Linked DNA regions of Chitinophaga varians. Each later gene encodes a partner of the first gene's protein in a complex. Links are inferred from orthologs where the notes say so. Each region holds a gene or a part of one and is shown on either strand. Other genes may lie near its edges.

Region 1 (5,879 bases):
TACTTATTGCCATTTCAGCGGGCGACTGGCCAGGTAATGTACCAGTGAATCCAGTTTAACGGTGCCCTCAAATCCTTTGATGAACTGCTGTTTTTTATCGTACAGATAAAGTCCCGGGAAATAGTGCAGGTCGTAGAAATACATGATCTGGCGGGTAGGTTCGCTGGCCATCACAATATTGGGGTATTTCTGGATATTATAGTGGTCATAATATTCCTTCATCTGTTCTACTTTAAAGGGCGTTACCATCAGAATCTGCACATTTTTGAATTTGTCAATGTTTTTCAGCACTTCTTCCGTCAGGTGTTTACAGTGGTCACAATCCACGCTAAAAACAAAAACCATGGTTTTTTCGTTTTTGCGGAGGTCGTTCTTGGTGATGGTATGGCCGTCGGGGAGTGTCAGCGGGAATGCCGGAACAACGGGATACTGTAAATAAGCCGGTTTGGATGGGGTGGTACTTTGAGCCTTCAGGAACATTGGTACACAACACAATACAAATAAGAAAAACTGACGCATACTACTGTGAATTTGCTTTATTTAAAATTCAATTTAGCCCTTTAATGTCATTTATTGGAGAAAAAAGACGAAAATTGGGTCGAAAAGAGACTAATCTGCCTAATTTTAGGAATTTAGTGTTCGTTCATATGCAAAAATTTCTACTTTTGCAATCCGTATAAATTTTTAACTTAAAATCAGTAACCTATTTATGGCTACCACCGCAGATATCAGAACAGGATTAATCATCAAGCTGGATAACAGTTTGTATTCTGTTGTAGAGTTTGGTCAAAACAAAACCGCCCGTGCTGCAGCAAAAGTTTGGGCTAAATTGAAGGGCGTTGACAATAGCCGTTCTATAGAGCACACCTGGAACTCCGGAGACACCATTTTCCCGGTTCGTATCGAGAAAAAGGCGTTTCAGTTTTTATATAAGGATGACACCGGTTACAACTTCATGGACAATGAAACTTTTGAGCAGATTGCCATGGCTGAACAAACCATCGATGCTCCTCAGTTCCTGAAAGAAGGCCAGGAAGTAATGGTTCAGATCAATACTGAAACTGAACAGTACATGGCGGTGGAACTGCCTGACAAAATTGTTATGCAGGTTACTTATTCTGAACCAGGCGTAAAGGGTGATACTGCTACCCGCACCCTGAAGCCTGCTACTGTAGAAACCGGTGCTACCGTGATGGTGCCGCTGTTTGTGGAAGAAGGCGAACTGATCCGTGTGAATGCAAAAACCGGCGAATACATCGAGAGAGTAAAGGGTTAATTCATTTACTGAAATTATTTATTTGGCTACCGGGCTGCCTCAGGGCGGCCCCGGTTGTCCGGTAAAGGACCATATACGTTCATAAATTATAAACCAAAAACTGTCTACATGGACTTTAAACAGATTCAGGAACTGGTAAAAATGATCAACAAATCAAATATCAGTGAACTGAGCATTGAGCAGGACAAGTTCAAGATTACAATAAAACAGAAAGACAACGAAGTACAACAGGTAATCGCTGTTCCTGCGGCCGCAGCGCCGATTCAGACGGTAGCAGCAGTAGCTCCGGCCGCCGCCCCGGTACAGGCAGCAGCAACTTCTGCACCGGCCGCCGCTCCAGCTGCACCGAAAGCAGACAACCTGATTACTATCAAATCTCCTATGATCGGTACCTTCTACCGTTCAGCAGGACCTGATAAAGCTCCTTTCATCAATGTCGGTGATGAAATTGCTGCCGGCAAGGTGGTATGCATCATTGAAGCGATGAAGTTGTTCAACGAAATCGAAAGTGAAGTGAGCGGTAAGATCGTCAAAGTACTTGTTGACGACGCCACTCCGGTAGAATACGATCAACCTTTGTTTTTAGTAGAACCGTAATAACAGCCATTAGCGCTTAGCAGTTAGCCTTTAGCCTCTGACAGATTTTTGTAGGGTTAAAGGCTAACTACTGAGAACTAATGGCTGAATTGCTACTTAGCTATTATATCAACTTATAAGGAAAACAATGTTTAAAAAAATATTGATTGCCAACCGTGGCGAGATTGCCCTTCGGATTATCCGTACCTGTAAGGAAATGGGTATCAAAACGGTAGCAGTTTATTCTACTGCAGATAAAGACAGCCTGCATGTGAAGTTTGCGGATGAAGCTGTGTGTATTGGTAAACCACAGAGCAGCGAATCTTACCTGAACATTCCTCACCTCATGGCTGCCGCCGAGATCACCAACGCAGACGCTATCCACCCGGGATATGGCTTCCTGGCGGAAAATGCGCGTTTTGCTGAAATCTGTGGCGAACATGGTATCAAATTCATCGGCCCCACTCCGGACATGATCCGTAAAATGGGTGACAAGATGACTGCGAAGGAAACCATGATTGCTGCCGGCGTACCGGTAATCCCGGGATCTGAAGGTCTGCTCCAGAGCGTTGAAGAAGCCAAAAAACTCGCCAGGGAAATGGGCTTGCCCGTTATCCTGAAAGCTACTGCCGGCGGTGGTGGTAAAGGTATGCGTGTGGTTTGGGACGAGAGCGAACTGGAGAATGCCTATAACATGGCTAAAAATGAAGCCCGCGCTGCTTTCAACAATGATGGCATCTACATGGAGAAATTCGTGGAAGAACCCCGTCACATTGAAATCCAGGTAGCCGGCGACCAATACGGCAAAGTATGCCACCTGTCTGAAAGGGACTGCTCTATCCAGCGCCGTCACCAGAAACTGGTGGAGGAATCTCCTTCTCCTTTCATGACACCGGAACTGCGTGAAAAAATGGGTGAAGCGGCTATCAAGGCTGCCAGCGCCATCAATTATGAAAGCGTAGGTACCATTGAGTTCCTGGTAGATAAACACCGCAACTTCTACTTCATGGAAATGAACACCCGTATCCAGGTGGAACACGGTGTGACAGAAGAGGTGATCAATTTTGACCTGGTAAAGGAACAAATCAAGATTGCTGCCGGTATTCCTATCTCCGGTAAAAACTATACGCCGCAGATGCACGCTATTGAGTGCCGTATCAATGCGGAAGATCCGTATAACGATTTCCGTCCTTCTCCGGGCAAAATCACTACCCTGCATATTCCGGGCGGCCACGGCGTACGCGTGGATTCCCACATCTATGCTGGTTATGTTATTCCTCCGTTCTATGACTCTATGGTGGCTAAGATCATCACCATGGCGCAAACCCGTGAGGAAGCCATCAATACCATGGAGCGCGCGCTGAGCGAGTTCGTGATTGAAGGTGTTAAAACAACTATTCCTTTCCATCAGCAACTGATGCGCAACGAGGACTTCCGTAAAGGCAACTTTACGACCAAGTTTACCGAAACCTTCAAACTGGTATAGGAAAGTGCACTGTATTGGAAAAGCTCCGGAGATGTCTCCGGAGCTTTTCTGTTTTAAGATGGTTATTGATACCGGATAAAGGTATGCTGGAACGGGATACCTAATATTAAAGCCGGCGCAGACAGCTCCGTAGGCAGGCCGGCGTTGTTGTAACTGCTTATGCTGCCGCTATTGTTACGGCTGTAGTTCCTGTCGATGAACTGCCACAACGGATGCAGGCGATGGAAATTGGTTTTGTTGTCATATGTTGGATAGGTGACGGTAGTATCACTGGGGATACCCATGGAAGTGATTTCTTCCAGGATGCTTTGGATTTTCCAGGCGTTACCGCTGCTGTTGTAGGAGTAGTCAACAGTAGTGCGGAAGATGGGCGGGTGTAGTGTCAGATCTGTCGTCACAGCACGAACGATGCGGTTAAGGCTGTCGTACTGATAGGTAGTGCTGCGGAGTTGTTGGCCGCTGATGCTGACAGGAGTAGTGGTCGTATCAAACGTACCGAAGGCAAATGTGGTGTCCCGGATAATGTGGCCGGTAGCGTACAGAGAAATTGTGGAAAAAACAAAGCCCCGGATAAAAATCCGGGGCTAATCATACACCAAAACAATCTTACGGTTTTATCGCAAGAAAAGCAGTTCTCTGTACTTAGGCAGTGCCCATCTTTTATCATCTACCAGGAATTCCAGTTTATCGGAGTGGTAGCGGATAATATCGAAGTACGGTTTAATTTTTTCGCAGTATTCAATCGCTTTCTGGCGGCTGTCGGTCAACTTGTTGGTCACTTTACGTTGCTCGATCATTGCCTGAACGTTTTCACTGATCACGTTGATGTGTTCAGATATTTTGGCAGCGATTTGTGTTTGTGCTTTGTAGGCAGCTTCACCCATGCCAATTTCTTTCAGTCCGCGGATGTTGCTGATCAGGTCATTGAGGTAGCTGATAGCTGCGGGTAAAATAGTGTTGGTGGCCAGGTCTCCGATTACACGGGCTTCGATCTGAACTTTCTTCACATAATCTTCGAGCAGGATCTCGTGACGGGCGTGTAATTCTTTTTCGGTATAAACACCGGTTTCGGAATACAGCTGGGCGGCTTTAGGAGTGATCATCGCATCCAGCGCTTTAGGCGTGGTTTTGATGTTCTGTAAACCTCTTCTTTCGGCTTCTTTTTCCCATTCTTCGCTGTAGCCGTCGCCTTCGAACAATATTTTTTCCGAATCTACAATATATTTCCGAAGAGTTTGCATGATGGCAATCTCTTTTTTCTCACCTTTTTCGATCAGGCCGTCCACTTCCACTTTGAAGTCGGTCAGGGTTTTGGCCACGATGGTGTTCAGTACGGTCATAGCGGAAGCACAGTTGGCGGTAGAACCTACGGCGCGGAACTCGAACTTGTTGCCGGTGAACGCAAAGGGAGAGGTACGGTTACGGTCGGTATTGTCCAGCATCAGTTCAGGAATATGACGGTGCAGGTCCAGTTTAAGGATGGCCTCGTCTTGTTCGTCGAACTTGTTGTTTACGCGGGATTTTACTTCCTGCAGTACATCGAAAAGATATTTACCGGAGAATACGGAGATGATAGCCGGAGGAGCTTCGTTGGCACCCAGACGGAAGTCGTTGCTGGCAGAGGCGATAGCAGCTCTCAGCAGGTCGGCGTAGTCATGTACCGCTTTGATGGTGTTCACGAAGAACGTGAGGAACATCAGGTTGGTTTTCGGGGTTTTGCCCGGAGCCAGCAGGTTTACACCGGTATCGGTGGCCATGCTCCAGTTGTTGTGTTTACCGGAACCGTTGATGCCTGCGAAAGGTTTTTCGTGCAGCAGCACTTTCAGTTTGTGGCGTTTGGCCACTTTATTCATGATGTCCATCAGCAGGGAGTTGTGGTCCACGGCGATGTTCACTTCTTCAAAGATGGGAGCGCATTCGAACTGGGAAGGAGCTACTTCATTGTGACGGGTCCTTAAAGGTATGCCCAGTTTGTAAGCCTCTTCTTCAAAATCGCGCATGTAAGCGTATACGCGCTCAGGGATAGAGCCAAAGTAGTGGTCTTCCAGCTGTTGACCTTTGGAAGGAGCGTGACCTACCACGGTGCGGCCGGTCATGATCAGGTCAGGACGGGCATTGGCCAGATTTTCGTCAACGAGGAAGTATTCCTGTTCCCAACCCAGGGTAGGCGTTACTTTGGTAACATTTTTATCGAAATAGTTACATACGTCCACAGCGGCTTTGTCGATAGCTACCAGTGCTTTCAGCAGCGGAGCTTTATAGTCAAGTGATTCGCCGGTGTAGGATACGAATATAGTAGGGATGCAGAGTGTTTTACCGTAACCCTGTTCCAGGATAAAGGCTGGGGAGGAAGGGTCCCAGGCAGTATAACCGCGGGCTTCAAAAGTAGCTCTCAGGCCGCCGTTAGGGAAGCTGGAGGCATCAGGCTCCTGCTGTACCAGCGCATCGCCGTCAAAAGTTTCCAGTGCAGAGCCATCGCTTTTCAGGGTAAAAAAGGAGTCATGCTTTTCTGCAGTGGTGCCGGTCAGGGGTTGAAACCAG
Region 2 (7,979 bases), on another replicon or contig:
TTTTTTATTTGTCTTATTTGTTTTCTGAGCAACCGTTTTGTTTTCTTCTCCGTAACAAGAGTATCTCTATTTTATTCACAAAACGCTTTTTATGGAAAGAAGGGATTTTGTATCCAACATCGGAATGACGCTGGCACTGGCTTGTGTTGGCGGATTAGCGGCCTGCAGCAAGGGAGGGGACGGTTACGGGTCCTCACCACAACCAACGCCGGGCGGCCCTAATGCTAAGCTGTCGCTCAACCTGAGCACGGACCTTCCTAACCCCGGTGACTTTAAAATCTCCAACGGGGTGATCATCATCCGTACCGGTACAGGCAATACGGCGGCGGATTTCACGGCATTATCCAGCACGTGCACACATCAGGGATGTACCGTTGCCACGTTCAACAACACTACGAAACTGATAGAATGTAATGCGCCTTGCGGCCATGGCAGCAGGTATACGACCAGCGGCGCAGTAAATACCGGTCCGGCTACAACAGCGCTGACCGCCTATACCATTACCGTTAGCGGTAACACCTTAACTGTTGCCTGATGCAATGAAAGAGGACATTTACGGCTGATAGCGGAACAGGTAAACCGTATCAAAAAACGGGAAGTGACAGGCCTTGGCAATTCAATTGCCGTCCCGGCCTGCTTTTCACGATTAAAACCGTGGAAAGCAGGCCGCAAAAACATCTCCGGATTATGAGCAGCCAATCATCAGAAGAACCTGAATCAGAACGTAGCCCGGGGCTTCAGCCCTGGGATTAATGTTTTATCAGAAAATCCACCACCCATGCGGCGAAGTGGGTTGAGCGCATCACGCTGTTGTGATCGCCGGCCACGGTGCCATGCATGCCGCGGGGCATCATGGCTGCGAGTGGGCCGCCGGTGTCATTATCTTCATCTTTATCGCCTCCTATCACCAGTACCGGCTGTTGCACCTTCGCCAATTCGGATGGTACGGTGGCGGGCTGGCCCCATTGCATCAGCGCCAGCGCCCGCTGGTCTAACCCTTTCGCCTGTACGTTTTTGACCATGGCTGCCAGTTCCGGCACATCTTTTCCGGAGAGGGCCTCATAAAATTTCAGCCGGCGTGGCCATGCAGGGTCGGTGAAGCCGGTGCCGATGCCGCCGAGCACGGCGCAGGTCACCCTGGGGTCCAGCACCAGCAAACGTGCCGCGATGATAGATCCGCGGGAATAGCCCACTACTTTGTACGCCGGCAGTTGCAGATGGCGGGCAAGACCAATGATATCGCGGGCTTCCGCGTCCTGTGCGTAGGCGAGGCTGTCATGCGGATGGCCGGAGGCGCCGTTGCCTCGCAGGTCCGGCGTGATCACGCGGAACCCGTGTTGCAGCAGGGAGTCGTATAAGGGCGTGGCACGCCATGAATCACCGCTGCCCATGAAGCCGTGTACCAGTATGACCGGTTCTCCGTTTCCTTTGACAGTATAATGAATGCGGGTACCATCAAAAGAAGAAAAGTAATTGATGGAATCGTTTGCATTCCGATCAAACCGGCCAGCGAAGAGTGTTTTAAAGGAAAGCAGCAATAATGCGGCGCAGCAGATTTTACGCATAGCAGTAAGGAATAAGAGCTTAAAATACATTTTTCCGCCTGTATTTTTCAGCGGAGATAAAAATACATTTCGCTATAAATCTTATTTTTTACTGTGTATATTTGCTTTCCTAAAAAAACAAATACATTTTAAAGTATGGGAAAATACAGAGCTGGCGTATTATTCGGCGAAGAGCTGGATGCGCTGTATAACGATGCCAAAGACAACGGATTTGCTATGCCTGCCGTGAACGTAGTGGGGACCAACTCAGTTAATGCGGTACTGGAAACGGCTGCCAAAGTAAATTCACCGGTTATTATACAGTTTTCCAATGGCGGCGCTCAGTTTTACGCCGGTAAAGGTATGCCGAACGATAAGCTGCAGGCCAACATCGCTGGCGGTATCTCTGGTGCGAAACATGTACACGAAGTAGCGAAATATTATGGTGTTCCGGTTGTGCTCCATACTGACCATGCCGCTAAAAAATGGCTGCCATGGATCGACGGCCTGCTGGATGCCGGTGAAGCTTTCTTCAAACAAACCGGCCAACCGCTGTACAGCTCTCACATGCTGGACCTCTCCGAAGAGCCTATCCAGGAAAACATCGAGATCTCCCACAAATACTTTGAGCGGATGAACAAGCTGGGCATGTCTATCGAAATCGAGCTGGGCGTGACCGGCGGTGAGGAAGATGGTGTGGACAACTCCGGCGTGGACAACTCCAAGCTCTATACACAGCCTGAAGACGTGGCTTACGCTTACGAAGTACTGTCTAAAGTAGGCAGCCGCTTCACCGTAGCTGCTGCATTCGGTAACGTACACGGCGTATACAGCCCGGGCAACGTGGAGCTGCGCCCTGTGATCCTGCAGAACAGCCAGGAATACATCCAGCAGAAATTCGGCACCAAAGCTAAACCGGTTTACTATGTATTCCACGGTGGCAGCGGTTCTCCGAAACACCAGATTGCTGAAGCACTGGGCTACGGCGTTATCAAAATGAACATTGACACTGACATGCAGTGGGCATTCTGGGAAGGCGTGCACGACTACTACGAAGCGAAGAAAGAATACCTGCAGAGCCAGCTGGGCAACCCCGAAGGTGCTGACAAGCCTAACAAAAAATACTACGATCCGCGCGTATGGCTGCGCAAAGGTGAAGATACCTTTGTAAAACGTCTGGAAGAGGCGTTCCGCGACCTGAACTGCATCAACAGAAACTAATACCAGTATCTCCGAAAGGATGCCTGAAAAGCGCCCGCCGGACTGATATTTCAGTATAACCGCCTGAAGCGGAAACAAAGCGAACTTATATTAAAATAATCGCTTTTGTTTCCGCTTCATTATTAATGGTTAAAATAAAACAATTTCCCTCATTTTCGGGACGAGATTCTGACAACTGTTTGGTTTTATGCATTAATTCGTATCTTGCACCACTATTTTCTAATCTAATAGTAAAATATGTCAAGCTGGTTTAAGCGAATTAAACAAGGCATCTCCACTTCCACCAGTGAGAAGAAGGAAGCACCGGACGGGTTGTGGCACAAGTGTCCTAACTGTAAGAAAACCACCACTGTTAAGGATCTGAAGGAGCATTACTACGTGTGTGATAAATGTAACTATCACAACCGTATCAACTCCAAAGAGTATTTTGAGATTATTTTCGACGACAATCAGTTCGAGGAACTGTTTTCCAATATTTACCCGACCGATTTCCTGGGCTTTAAAGACCTGAAACCTTACGCTGACAGGCTGAAGGACGCACAAAAGAAATCCGGCCTGAAAGATGCCATGACAGTTGGCACCGGTAAGGTAAACGGATTGGACCTGGTAGTGGCCTGTATGGACTTCAACTTCATCGGCGGCTCTATGGGCTCCGTGGTAGGTGAAAAAATCGCCCGTTCCATTGACTACTGCATCGTGCACAAAATGCCATTGATGATCATCTCCAAATCCGGCGGTGCGCGTATGATGGAAAGTGCTTTCTCCCTGATGCAGATGGCCAAAACTTCCGCGAAACTGACGCAGCTTGCTACCGCCAGACTGCCTTTTATCTCCCTGATGACCGATCCTACTACCGGTGGTGTGACCGCCTCCTTTGCGATGCTGGGAGACGTAAACATTGCGGAACCAGGCGCCCTGATTGGCTTTGCCGGCCCCAGGATCATCAAGGAGACGATCAAAAAAGACCTCCCTGCTGGTTTCCAAAGCGCTGAGTTCCTGCTGGAACACGGCTTCCTGGACTTCATCATGGACCGGAAAGAATTAAAAACAAGACTGGCCAACCTGCTCAGTCTCTTCAAAAACTAGATAATCATTTTGGGATTTTCGAATTTTTTGATTTTGGAATTTTTGGAGACCGTCAGGTCGATCAAATCACGAAATCAAAAAATCGTAAATCCCAAAATTTTCACCCCATGGCCGAATTAAGAAACAGATCAGCATATTTTGAGTACGCAATAGAAGAAAAATTTATTGCGGGAATGGTATTGACAGGAACAGAGATTAAGTCTATCCGCGCCAGCAGGGTCAGTTTTAATGATTCCTTTTGTTATTTTTCAAAAGGAGAATTGTTTGTTAAAAGCCTGCATATCGCCGAATATTCTCACGGCACCAGCGCCAATCACGATCCCCTGCGCGAAAGAAAATTGCTGTTGACAAAACGGGAATTGAAAAAAATCGAGAACAAGATCAAAGAACGAGGCTATACCATTGTTCCGCTTCGTATATTCATCACGGATAAAAGTCTTGCCAAAATGGAAATAGGTGTGGGCAAGGGTAAAAAACTGTACGACAAACGGGAATCTATCAAACAACGTGAGTCTGACAGGGAATTACGCCGCCAGATCAAATAGCCACCGCTGCAAGCAACGTCACTGCATAAATCCTGTCCCTTGAATACGATTAGTCTACCTTTCCGTTCTGCCGGCATAAGGGGAATGTTATGCCTGTTGGCCTGCCTCCTCTTATGGGGCTGCCGCTCCGGCGAAAAACTCTACAACAAAGGCAAATACGACGACGCTGTGGCCGCTTTCGTCAAAAAACTCCAGTGCAGGCCACAAGACGCCACCGCCCTGCAGCTGCTGCCGGAAGCCTATCGCCAGGCACAAAGACTGCACGACGACCGGGTCAACGGTTTTCTCCGCTCCAACAATCAGCTTAAATGGGAACCGGTACGCAATGAATACCGCGCCATGCAACGGCTGTACGATCTCATTCACAGTTCCCCCGCCGCCTTGCAGGTGGTGACCCCTAAAGATTATCGTGACGCCATTACCGGCGCACAGGAAAACGCCGCAGAAAGCCGCTATGACCGCGGTATGGCACTCATGGAACGGGGCGACAAGGCCAGCGCCCGCAAAGCCTACGAGGAATTCGCCGCCTCCCTTAAACTGATCAGCAATTACCGCGACGCCAAAGAGCGCATGGAAGAAGCCTTTCAGGCTGGCGTGATACACGTGGTCGTGAGTGAAATAGATGTGCGCTCCCCCTTCTTCCAGTTCAGCGCCGACCAGTTCCGCGACTACCTCGTGCGTACACTGCAACAACGTAGCATCAACCGGTTCGTGGCCTTTTATGACGAACGTTTTGCCCGGAACGAAAACCTGCAGCCCGATCAGTACATCGCCCTGCGCTTCCAGGACTTCGTAGTGGGACAGACCTTCGTGGACCGCCTCCAGCGCGATGTCTCCAAAGAGATCGTTACCGGCACCTCCAAAGACACCTCCGGCAAAATCATCAACATATACACTACCGTTAAAGCCACCCTCTTCATCACCAAAAAAACCGTAGTGTCCAAAGGGCTGCTGGACTATCAGATCACCGATACCAATAACGGCCGCTTACTGCGCACAGACCGTATTCCGGGCAGCTACACCTGGCTCAACCAGTTTGGCACCTATCGCGGCGACTACCGCGCACTGAGCGATGAAGACAAAAAAATGATCGGGGGCCAGGACGTAGCGCCACCACCACCGCAGGACCTTTTTATCGAATTCACCAGACCCATATACGATCAGCTGGAAAGGGATTTAAGAAGTTACTACAGTAACATCAACTAAATAAAGAAGGCCATGATTACGCAGGTAATCATGGCCTTCTTCCTTATATCTTAAGTTACAACAGCGGTGTCAATACAGGTATCAGCTGATGTGCCGGCACCACCCCGCTCTGGCGCCACGCCAGCTTTCCATTTTTAAACAACAGCATGGTAGGCACGCTGCTGATCTGCCATTGGGCCGCCAGCTGCTGGTTTTTATCGATATCGATTTTAATGATGCGAAGCTTGTCTCCAAATTTGTCTTTCACCTCTTTCAGAATGGGTGGCATCATCTTGCAGGGGCCGCACCAGACGGCAAAACAGTCGATCAGCACCGGGGTGTCTGACTGAAGTATTGATTGCAGGTTTTCCATAGCGCACTGATTTAATCCACCTGCAAAATAATCTTTTTTAAAGACTTGATAATGGACGAGTTGGAGACAACACCGCCTGCACCACTTGACTGCATTGAAAACATTTCATACATTAGGTATATCTGTAATTTCAAATCACCCCGTCAATGAACATATTATCCTCTGTCATCTACATGATCTGGTTTCTTTCCGAGATATTATTACACAGAATATTACGGGGAGGGGCGCCAGACGATCAAAAGAAAAAAGACAAAGGCAGCCTCGCCTATATCTGGATTATTATCCTGGTCAGCATCAACACAGCCGTATACATTTCTTACAAGACAAAGTTCCCTATACTGCAGCAGGGCAGCCTGATGAACTATATCGGCCTGTCAGTTATCCTGGCTGGCATGGCACTGCGCTTTTATGCCATTGCATCACTGGGCCGGCTGTTTACCGTAGTGGTAACCATCCGTAAGGACCATCATATCAAGAAAGACGGTATTTACAGCATTCTGCGGCACCCCTCCTATGCAGGCTCCCTGTTGTCTTTCCTGGGTTTTGGCCTGTCGCTCAACAACTGGACGGGACTGGCCATAGCGTTCGTCCCGGTGCTGGCGGCCTTTATCTACCGCATGAACATAGAAGAAAAAGTGTTGACAGAACAGTTCGGCAACGAATATGCGGAGTACATCCAACAGACCCGTCGCATTCTTCCTTTTATCTATTAAAAGCATAAAAAAAGCCTTTGGAAAAACTTCCAAAGGCTTTGATTTATGAAGGATAAAAACTAGTTGTTGATATTGGGATTGTTCTGCAACTCAGCGATGGGAACAGCGAACAGGTAGTAAGAGCTGTTTTTCACAAAAGCGCTGCCGTCAGGCAGTTTCAGCGTACGGTGCCCTACCCCGCGCACCTGCACTATAGAACCATCCGGCTGCGGTACATTGATGATACTGTCAGCACCGGTGTAAGACTTAAACGGTTTCCTTACTACGGTACCGCCTGTACGAATAATATCCACCAGTGAGAAACCTTCGCCCCACAATTCCTTTCTTCTTTCCAGCAGGATCGTGTCGGTCACGGAACCGCCGCCGCCGTAGAGATGGGAGTTGCGCGCTGTTCTGAGCACATTCAGCACTTCTGCCGCTTTAGTGGCATTGCTGGTGCGCGCATAGCCTTCTGCTTCGATCAGGTACATTTCTGCGGAACGCATCAGCACCACATCAGACACCATTGCACCGGGATCGCGGAAACGGAATTTTTTGTACAGCAAAGCGCCGGGACCGCTGGTGCTCCACTGGAACAAACGGAAACGCACATCTGTGCTGTCAAAATAGCCCTGGAACCACGGATCGGCCTTAAAGCTCTTATAGTAAGCCACCGGTGTGGAAACGTCCAGGAAATTAAACGTAGAGGCAGCCACGTTCTGGCTGGGAGTCTGCGGCTGGCCCCAGATCCATTCCGGATTGCTGACATCGTTGAAGCCTTTGTTATAGTCATCGCCGGACATCAGCGGATAGCCATTGCGTGCCGCCACAGCAGCAGCGATGGCTTTGTCAGGCTGGTTGCTGTAGAGATAAGCACGTGCCAGCAGACCGTTGGTCACATTAGCATCAATTTTGAATTTCTGCGTACCGCTGCGGCTGTAGTCGGTGAGCAACGGCACAGCAGCCTGTAAGTCACTGATGGCCTGTTGATATACCTGTGTTACTGTAGATCTGGCTTTACCGGGAGTAGACGGATTAGCCGGATCTGTGTAAATAGGCACTGATTTACCACTGGCATTGGTGGTAACACCGAAAGAATAAAATTCTGCCAGCGTCAGGTAGCACCAGCCTCTTAAAGCCGATGCCTGTCCCTTCAACAGCTTACGTTTGGCATCATCGCCAGGCACCTTATCTATTTTAGACAGGAAGTTGTTACAGTTATCGATGGTTTTGTACAAGATGGTCCAGTAGGCACTTACCCTGTTTTTGGTATTATCCGCCATTTCGTTAAAGGTGTACGAGTCCCTGAAACCATAAGAGGTGGTCAAAGCCA

What was found.
Region 2: the proteins of accB (region 1) and accD are in contact, whole or in part, in a solved structure (PDB 8UXZ), measured with the Escherichia coli proteins. The link is inferred for Chitinophaga varians from one-to-one orthologs.

Annotation. Positions count from the first base shown.
Region 1 is NZ_JABAIA010000002.1:324,641-330,519, forward strand. The notes cover bases 178-3,128. They hold accB (acetyl-CoA carboxylase biotin carboxyl carrier protein), read left to right. Parts: upstream 178-1,384; coding sequence 1,385-1,873; downstream 1,874-3,128. Other genes in these bases: HGH92_RS15930 (peroxiredoxin family protein), read right to left, coding at 178-519; efp (elongation factor P), read left to right, coding at 710-1,276; accC (acetyl-CoA carboxylase biotin carboxylase subunit), read left to right, coding at 2,001-3,128. Also shown: more of HGH92_RS15930, read right to left, coding at 4-177; more of accC, read left to right, coding at 3,129-3,338; HGH92_RS15950 (hypothetical protein), read right to left, coding at 3,401-3,736; HGH92_RS15955 (glutamine synthetase III), read right to left, coding at 3,953-5,879. UniProt on the Escherichia coli protein: This protein is a component of the acetyl coenzyme A carboxylase complex; first, biotin carboxylase catalyzes the carboxylation of the carrier protein and then the transcarboxylase transfers the carboxyl group to form malonyl-CoA.
Region 2 is NZ_JABAIA010000004.1:771,467-779,445, reverse strand. Bases 2,086-4,926 are described here. They hold accD (acetyl-CoA carboxylase, carboxyltransferase subunit beta), read left to right. Parts: upstream 2,086-3,002; coding sequence 3,003-3,851; downstream 3,852-4,926. Other genes in these bases: HGH92_RS32540 (hypothetical protein), read left to right, coding at 4,436-4,926; smpB (SsrA-binding protein SmpB), read left to right, coding at 3,806-4,396; fbaA (class II fructose-bisphosphate aldolase), read left to right, coding at 2,086-2,765. Also shown: HGH92_RS32565 (ubiquinol-cytochrome c reductase iron-sulfur subunit), read left to right, coding at 92-535; HGH92_RS32560 (alpha/beta fold hydrolase), read right to left, coding at 750-1,565; more of fbaA, read left to right, coding at 1,701-2,085; more of HGH92_RS32540, read left to right, coding at 4,927-5,602; trxA (thioredoxin), read right to left, coding at 5,658-5,954; HGH92_RS32530 (methyltransferase family protein), read left to right, coding at 6,101-6,667; HGH92_RS32525 (RagB/SusD family nutrient uptake outer membrane protein), read right to left, coding at 6,727-7,979.